One region of the Lysinibacillus sp. EB106-09-02-XG168 genome, then DNA from elsewhere that is predicted to be linked to it. Evidence: a T-box and tRNA genes for the amino acid it is inferred to sense, from the RefSeq annotation. Region 1 holds a T-box; the other regions hold tRNA genes.
What was found. A T-box is a leader RNA that pairs with one kind of tRNA and senses whether it is charged. The one in region 1 lies ahead of serS (serine--tRNA ligase), so its partner is inferred to be a tRNA-Ser.
Positions count from the first base shown of each region.

Region 2: it has a tRNA-Ser gene. The T-box ahead of serS (serine--tRNA ligase) is inferred to sense a tRNA for this amino acid. The anticodon was not compared.
Region 3: it has a tRNA-Ser gene. The T-box ahead of serS (serine--tRNA ligase) is inferred to sense a tRNA for this amino acid. The anticodon was not compared.

Region 1 covers NZ_JBYTDN010000003.1:22,276-24,500, forward strand. The annotation lists gene pdxS (pyridoxal 5'-phosphate synthase lyase subunit PdxS) at 1-185, shown strand, start outside; gene pdxT (pyridoxal 5'-phosphate synthase glutaminase subunit PdxT) at 187-750, shown strand; T-box leader at 800-1,023, shown strand; gene serS (serine--tRNA ligase) at 1,094-2,225, shown strand, end outside.
Region 2 covers NZ_JBYTDN010000003.1:3,833,011-3,835,235, forward strand. The annotation lists gene nadA (quinolinate synthase NadA) at 1-289, shown strand, start outside; tRNA gene AC3WSO_RS19445 (tRNA-Glu) at 481-552, opposite strand; tRNA gene AC3WSO_RS19450 (tRNA-Ser) at 555-645, opposite strand; tRNA gene AC3WSO_RS19455 (tRNA-Asn) at 655-731, opposite strand; tRNA gene AC3WSO_RS19460 (tRNA-Ile) at 736-812, opposite strand; tRNA gene AC3WSO_RS19465 (tRNA-Gly) at 819-892, opposite strand; tRNA gene AC3WSO_RS19470 (tRNA-Phe) at 896-971, opposite strand; tRNA gene AC3WSO_RS19475 (tRNA-Asp) at 987-1,062, opposite strand; tRNA gene AC3WSO_RS19480 (tRNA-Met) at 1,066-1,140, opposite strand; tRNA gene AC3WSO_RS19485 (tRNA-Ser) at 1,191-1,283, opposite strand; tRNA gene AC3WSO_RS19490 (tRNA-Ile) at 1,299-1,375, opposite strand; tRNA gene AC3WSO_RS19495 (tRNA-Met) at 1,382-1,455, opposite strand; tRNA gene AC3WSO_RS19500 (tRNA-Ala) at 1,482-1,557, opposite strand; tRNA gene AC3WSO_RS19505 (tRNA-Pro) at 1,564-1,640, opposite strand; tRNA gene AC3WSO_RS19510 (tRNA-Arg) at 1,654-1,730, opposite strand; tRNA gene AC3WSO_RS19515 (tRNA-Leu) at 1,744-1,832, opposite strand; tRNA gene AC3WSO_RS19520 (tRNA-Gly) at 1,838-1,912, opposite strand; tRNA gene AC3WSO_RS19525 (tRNA-Leu) at 1,959-2,043, opposite strand; tRNA gene AC3WSO_RS19530 (tRNA-Lys) at 2,065-2,140, opposite strand; tRNA gene AC3WSO_RS19535 (tRNA-Thr) at 2,147-2,222, opposite strand.
Region 3 covers NZ_JBYTDN010000003.1:227,126-229,350, forward strand. The annotation lists tRNA gene AC3WSO_RS02215 (tRNA-Thr) at 7-79, shown strand; tRNA gene AC3WSO_RS02220 (tRNA-Tyr) at 89-172, shown strand; tRNA gene AC3WSO_RS02225 (tRNA-Trp) at 178-251, shown strand; tRNA gene AC3WSO_RS02230 (tRNA-His) at 299-374, shown strand; tRNA gene AC3WSO_RS02235 (tRNA-Gln) at 385-459, shown strand; tRNA gene AC3WSO_RS02240 (tRNA-Lys) at 475-547, shown strand; tRNA gene AC3WSO_RS02245 (tRNA-Arg) at 563-639, shown strand; tRNA gene AC3WSO_RS02250 (tRNA-Pro) at 658-734, shown strand; tRNA gene AC3WSO_RS02255 (tRNA-Ala) at 748-823, shown strand; tRNA gene AC3WSO_RS02260 (tRNA-Ser) at 836-928, shown strand; tRNA gene AC3WSO_RS02265 (tRNA-Phe) at 938-1,013, shown strand; tRNA gene AC3WSO_RS02270 (tRNA-Gly) at 1,017-1,090, shown strand; tRNA gene AC3WSO_RS02275 (tRNA-Ile) at 1,098-1,174, shown strand; tRNA gene AC3WSO_RS02280 (tRNA-Asn) at 1,179-1,255, shown strand; tRNA gene AC3WSO_RS02285 (tRNA-Glu) at 1,257-1,328, shown strand; gene AC3WSO_RS02290 (nitric oxide synthase oxygenase) at 1,736-2,225, shown strand, end outside.

The sequences.
Region 1 (2,225 bases):
TTGGTTCTGGTATTTTTAAATCAGAAAACCCAGAGAAATTTGCTCGTGCAATTGTTGAAGCTACTACGCATTATAAGGACTACAAGCTAATTGCTGAAATTTCAAAAGAGTTAGGTGTTCCGATGAAAGGCATTGATATTGCACAGCTTAGTCAAAATGAGCGTATGCAAGAGCGAGGCTGGTAAAATGAAGCGAATCGGTGTTTTAGCATTACAGGGCGCGGTGCGAGAGCATGTGCAAACGTTAGAGTCTCTCGGGTGCGAAGCGGTCTTAGTAAAACAAAGAAGTGATTTAGAGAAGCTTGATGGACTTGTCTTGCCTGGTGGAGAAAGCACAACGATGCGCAAATTGCTGAATCGATACGAGCTATTAGAGCCAATTCGCACACTTGCAAAGCAAGGTTTACCGATGTTTGGAACATGTGCAGGATTGATTTTATTAGCAAAGGACTTAGTGGATTATGAATCACATTTAGCAGTAATGGACGTGGTAGTTGCACGGAATTCTTATGGACGTCAAGTAGATAGCTTTGAAGTGAAGCTCGACATACCTGAAATAGGTCCTGCTATTCCGGCTGTCTTTATACGCGCGCCACATATTGTTTCTGTAGGTGAAGGTGTTGAAGTATTAGCGGAGCATGACGGGAAAATCGTGTTAGCAAAAGACGGTCATTTATTAGGTTGTTCCTTCCATCCTGAATTAACGGAAGATACACGTATTCTTGAATATTTTGTATCTTTTATGGTATGACTTGCAAAATCTCATTTCATATAGTACAGTATGGATAAAATTTAAATAACTTAACACGATGATGGGAAGTAGTAACAAGCACGTTTTTTTTAGAGAGTCAGCGGGTGGTGGAAGCTGATAAAAGCACTTGTGAATCCGTCCTGGAGTTGCGCAGTCGAAGTGAATGAAGTAGGCTGTCGCCGGCTGAAATGCCGTTATGAAATAAGTGGATTAGACAAAGTACAAAGTGTTTAGTCAATTAGGGTGGCAACGCGGGTAGCTCTCGTCCCTTTTGGGGATGAGGGCTTTTTTGTGTTCCCACTAACTATTTTCCCATCATTAATAATCTACTGGAGGTATGACGATGTTAGATATTAAACGCGTGCGCGACAATTTCGCGGAAATTAAAGAAATGCTATTAACACGTAATGAGGATTTAGGAAACTTAGACGATTTTGAACAATTAGATGCAAAGCGTCGTGAATTAATTGCAAAAACAGAAGAGCTTAAAGCTGAGCGCAATAAAGTATCTGAGCAAATTTCTATTATGAAGCGTAATAAGGAAAATGCTGATGAAGTTATTGCACGTATGCGTCAGGTTGGCGATGAAATTAAAGAGCTAGATGTCCAATTAAATGATGTAGAAGATCGCTTTAAAGATATGATGATGCGTTTACCAAACGTTCCACATGAATCTGTACCAGTTGGCACAACAGAGGATGATAATGTTGAGGAATATACTTGGGGTGAGGTACCAACATTTGATTTTGACATTAAAGCACACTGGGATATCGCTACGGACTTACAAATTGTAGACTTTGAACGTGGTGCAAAAGTGACGGGTAGTCGTTTCTTATTCTATCGTGGCCTTGGTGCTCGTTTAGAACGTGCATTAATGACGTTTATGATGGACTTACATGCAGAAGAGCATGGCTATGAAGAAATGCTACCACCTGTAATTGTTAATCGCGATAGCTTAACAGGTACAGGACAACTACCTAAATTTGAAGAAGATGTCTTTAAATTAGTTGACACAGATTATTTCATGATTCCAACAGCAGAAGTACCTGTGACAAACTTCTACCGTGATGAAATTTTACCGGCTGAAGCTTTACCACAAGGCTTTGCAGCATATAGTGCTTGCTTCCGTTCAGAGGCAGGATCTGCGGGCCGTGATACACGTGGTTTAATTCGTCAACATCAATTCAACAAAGTAGAGTTAGTACGCTTTGTTAAACCAGAGGAATCTTATGAACAATTAGAACTATTAACAGGTCATGCTGAAAAGGTACTGCAATTATTAGGGTTACCATACCGCAAACTAAAAATGTGTACAGCTGATTTAGGCTTTACTGCAGCGAAAAAGTACGATTTAGAAGTTTGGATTCCAGCGCAAAATATGTACCGTGAAATTTCTTCATGCTCTAACTTTGAAGATTTCCAAGCACGTCGAGCAAATATTCGCTTCCGTCGTGAGCCAAATGCAAAACCAGAGT
Region 2 (2,225 bases), 3.8 Mb from region 1:
AAAATACATTATTGATACGATTAATAAAGCACCAAGTGATTCGGCATGGGCAATCGGTACTGAAATGAATCTCGTCAATCGTCTGATCAAGCAGCACCCTGATAAGCAGATTATCTCTTTAAATGAAAACTTCTGTCCTTGTCTTACGATGAATCGTATTGACCTTCCCCATCTACTTTGGTCTTTAGAAAGTATACAAAAGGGGCAACCACATAATCGTATTCAAGTAGATGTTCACACTGCTGAAGAAGCACGTAGTTCACTTGAACGGATGCTATTAAGAGCGTAAAGAGCAAAACGTCTACCTAAAACGAGTAGACGTTTTCTTATAGTTACTTAAGTTTTCTAATGAGAATATGTAGTAATGTTCAAATACATTTCAACTAATCATAATCGTGTAAGACAATTAGTAGAATCTTAAAAACTATATTTATACAAAAAAATGCAGTAGATGTAAGTTACATCTACTGCATTTCAGTATGACCCGTACGGGATTCGAACCCGTGTTACCGCCGTGAAAGGGCGGTGTCTTAACCACTTGACCAACGGGCCAATGGCGGAGAAGGAGGGATTTGAACCCTCGCGCCGGTTACCCGACCTACACCCTTAGCAGGGGCGCCTCTTCAGCCTCTTGAGTACTTCCCCACAAAAAAATGGCTCCGAAGGCAGGACTCGAACCTGCGACAACCTGATTAACAGTCAGGTGCTACTACCAACTGAGCTACTTCGGAATAATGGTGGGCCTAAATGGACTCGAACCATCGACCTCACGCTTATCAGGCGTGCGCTCTAACCAGCTGAGCTATAGGCCCTTAGATTGGAGCGGGTGATGAGAATCGAACTCACGACATCAGCTTGGAAGGCTGAGGTTTTACCATTAAACTACACCCGCATATGGTGGGTCAGGACGGAATCGAACCGCCGACACTTAGAGCTTCAATCTAATGCTCTACCAACTGAGCTACTGACCCATATTTTTAAAAAAATGGCGGTCCCGACCGGGATCGAACCGGCGATCTCCTGCGTGACAGGCAGGCATGTTAACCGCTACACCACGGGACCATTTGGTTGCGGGGGCCGGATTTGAACCAACGACCTTCGGGTTATGAGCCCGACGAGCTACCACTGCTCCACCCCGCGTTAATAAAATATTCTTTTCGAGTTTTTTAAGCGCCATTTATAAAATAAACTGGAGGAGGTAGAGGGATTCGAACCCCCGCGCGGTGTTACCCGCCTGTCGGTTTTCAAGACCGATCCCTTCAGCCAGACTTGGGTATACCTCCGTAACAATATATAAATGGTGGACCTTGCAGGACTCGAACCTGCGACCGGACGGTTATGAGCCGTCTGCTCTAACCAACTGAGCTAAAGGTCCTTAAGATGGCGGCAGAGGGGATCGAACCCCCGACCTTACGGGTATGAACCGTACGCTCTAGCCAGCTGAGCTACGCCGCCAGGATCTTTATACTGGTTATCTTTTATGGTGGAGCCTAGCGGGATCGAACCGCTGACCTCCTGCGTGCAAGGCAGGCGCTCTCCCAGCTGAGCTAAGGCCCCATAAAATGGTCGGAATGACAGGATTCGAACCTACGACCCCTTGGTCCCAAACCAAGTGCTCTACCAAGCTGAGCTACATTCCGATAAATATTAATTTGGCGCGCCCGACAGGAGTCGAACCCATAACCTTCTGATCCGTAGTCAGACGCTCTATCCAATTGAGCTACGGGCGCTAATTATAAAAAATGGTGCCGAGGGCCGGAATCGAACCGGCACGGTAGTCACCTACCGCAGGATTTTAAGTCCTGTGCGTCTGCCAGTTCCGCCACCCCGGCACATTTGGAGCGGAAGACGAGGTTCGAACTCGCGACCCCCACCTTGGCAAGGTGGTGTTCTACCACTGAACTACTTCCGCATGTGCATAAGATTTATTTATCCTGGCAATTATTAAATTTAAAATATGGTGCGGGTGAAGGGAGTCGAACCCCCACGCCTTGCGGCGCTAGATCCTAAGTCTAGTGCGTCTGCCAATTCCGCCACACCCGCATATTTTGTTGGCAATTTAAATGGTGAGCCATGAAGGACTCGAACCTTCGACCCTCTGATTAAAAGTCAGATGCTCTACCAACTGAGCTAATGGCTCAAACTATGGTGCCGGCGATAGGAGTCGAACCCACGACCTACTGATTACAAGTCAGTTGCTCTACCAACTGAGCTACACCGGCAAA
Region 3 (2,225 bases), 200 kb from region 1:
TTTTTTGCCGGTGTAGCTCAGTTGGTAGAGCAACTGACTTGTAATCAGTAGGTCGTGGGTTCGACTCCTATCGCCGGCATCATCCCTTGGAGGGGTAGCGAAGAGGCTAAACGCGGCGGACTGTAAATCCGCTCCTTAGGGTTCGGCGGTTCGAATCCGTCCCCCTCCACCATTTTTAGGGGCATAGTTCAACGGTAGAATAGAGGTCTCCAAAACCTTTGGTGTGGGTTCGATTCCTACTGCCCCTGCCAGGTTTCTAGGTACTCGTTATCAAACACTACTGTGATTATATATAGTGGCGATTGTGGCGAAGTGGTTAACGCACCGGATTGTGGTTCCGGCATTCGTGGGTTCGATTCCCATCAGTCGCCCCATTTTAATAATTGGGGTATAGCCAAGCGGTAAGGCAACGGATTTTGATTCCGTCATGCCTAGGTTCGAATCCTAGTACCCCAGCCATTCATTTTTTAATAGGAGCCATTAGCTCAGTTGGTAGAGCATCTGACTTTTAATCAGAGGGTCGAAGGTTCGAGTCCTTCATGGCTCATCAGTTTTTATAAATGCGCCCGTAGCTCAATTGGATAGAGCGTCTGACTACGGATCAGAAGGTTATGGGTTCGACTCCTGTCGGGCGCGCCAAATAAAGCCTAATAGTATCGGAATGTAGCTCAGCTTGGTAGAGCACTTGGTTTGGGACCAAGGGGTCGTAGGTTCGAATCCTGTCATTCCGACCATCTTTCCTAACAAGGGGCCTTAGCTCAGCTGGGAGAGCGCCTGCCTTGCACGCAGGAGGTCAGCGGTTCGATCCCGCTAGGCTCCACCATTTATATATTACGGAGGTATACCCAAGTCTGGCTGAAGGGATCGGTCTTGAAAACCGACAGGCGGGTAACACCGCGCGGGGGTTCGAATCCCTCTACCTCCTCCATATTTTTTCGGGTCAGTAGCTCAGTTGGTAGAGCATTAGATTGAAGCTCTAAGTGTCGGCGGTTCGATTCCGTCCTGACCCACCATTTGCGGGTGTAGTTTAATGGTAAAACCTCAGCCTTCCAAGCTGATGTCGTGAGTTCGATTCTCATCACCCGCTCCAAAATAATGGGCCTATAGCTCAGCTGGTTAGAGCGCACGCCTGATAAGCGTGAGGTCGATGGTTCGAGTCCATTTAGGCCCACCATTATTCCGAAGTAGCTCAGTTGGTAGTAGCACCTGACTGTTAATCAGGTTGTCGCAGGTTCGAGTCCTGCCTTCGGAGCCACGGCCCCTTGGTCAAGTGGTTAAGACACCGCCCTTTCACGGCGGTAACACGGGTTCGAATCCCGTAGGGGTCATCAAGCATGTTGCACATTTGTGTAACATGCTTTTTTTATGCCAATTAAAAGCTAAAAAGGATCACCCTTTGTGTTAAGGAAGTTTTATTTCTAATGGTCGTGTAATAACGTCTATTCCTAAGTATTGCGAAGGGCTTAATCATGATAAATAAAATCGAACTTGCAACTGAAGATATCTCTTGTATAACCAATTTTTACATACAAAAAGGCTTTGTCCTCTATAATCCCCCGAAATTCTCATAATAGCACTTGAAGCGAAGGTGTCTATCTTTTCCCTAATCCCTCAAAATGATAAGAAATATTGAACAAAGTATTTCATATATAAAATATGTATGTTTTTTTGCAGATTTTTTCGTGGTGATAATAGTTCCATTCCTCTAATATGAGGGTAGATGGAGGAGTTCGATATGAATTTACATGAAGTACAACGATTTTTAGAACTTTATCAAGTAGAGCAAAACGAGTCAAAAACATGGCTAGAAAATAGATTACAGTATATTAAAACAACTGGAGAATATACACCGACAACGGAAGAACTAATCTTTGGTGCACAAGTCGCGTGGCGTAATAGTAATAAATGTATTGGTCGATTGTTTTGGCAATCGCTGCATGTTAAAGATGCCCGTGATCTTTCACATGAAGAGGATATCTTCAACGCTTTGCTTAAACATATTCAATACGCAACAAACGATGGGAAAATTCGTCCGACAATAACGATTTTTGCACCAGGGCGAGTTCGTATATGGAATCATCAGCTAATCCGCTATGCTGGCTATGAAACGGAATCTGGAATCGTTGGTGATCCGCATTCCGTTGCGTTTACAAAAGTATGTGAATCACTTGGCTGGCAAGGTGAGAGAACAGCATTTGATGTGCTTCCGCTTGTCGTACAGGTGG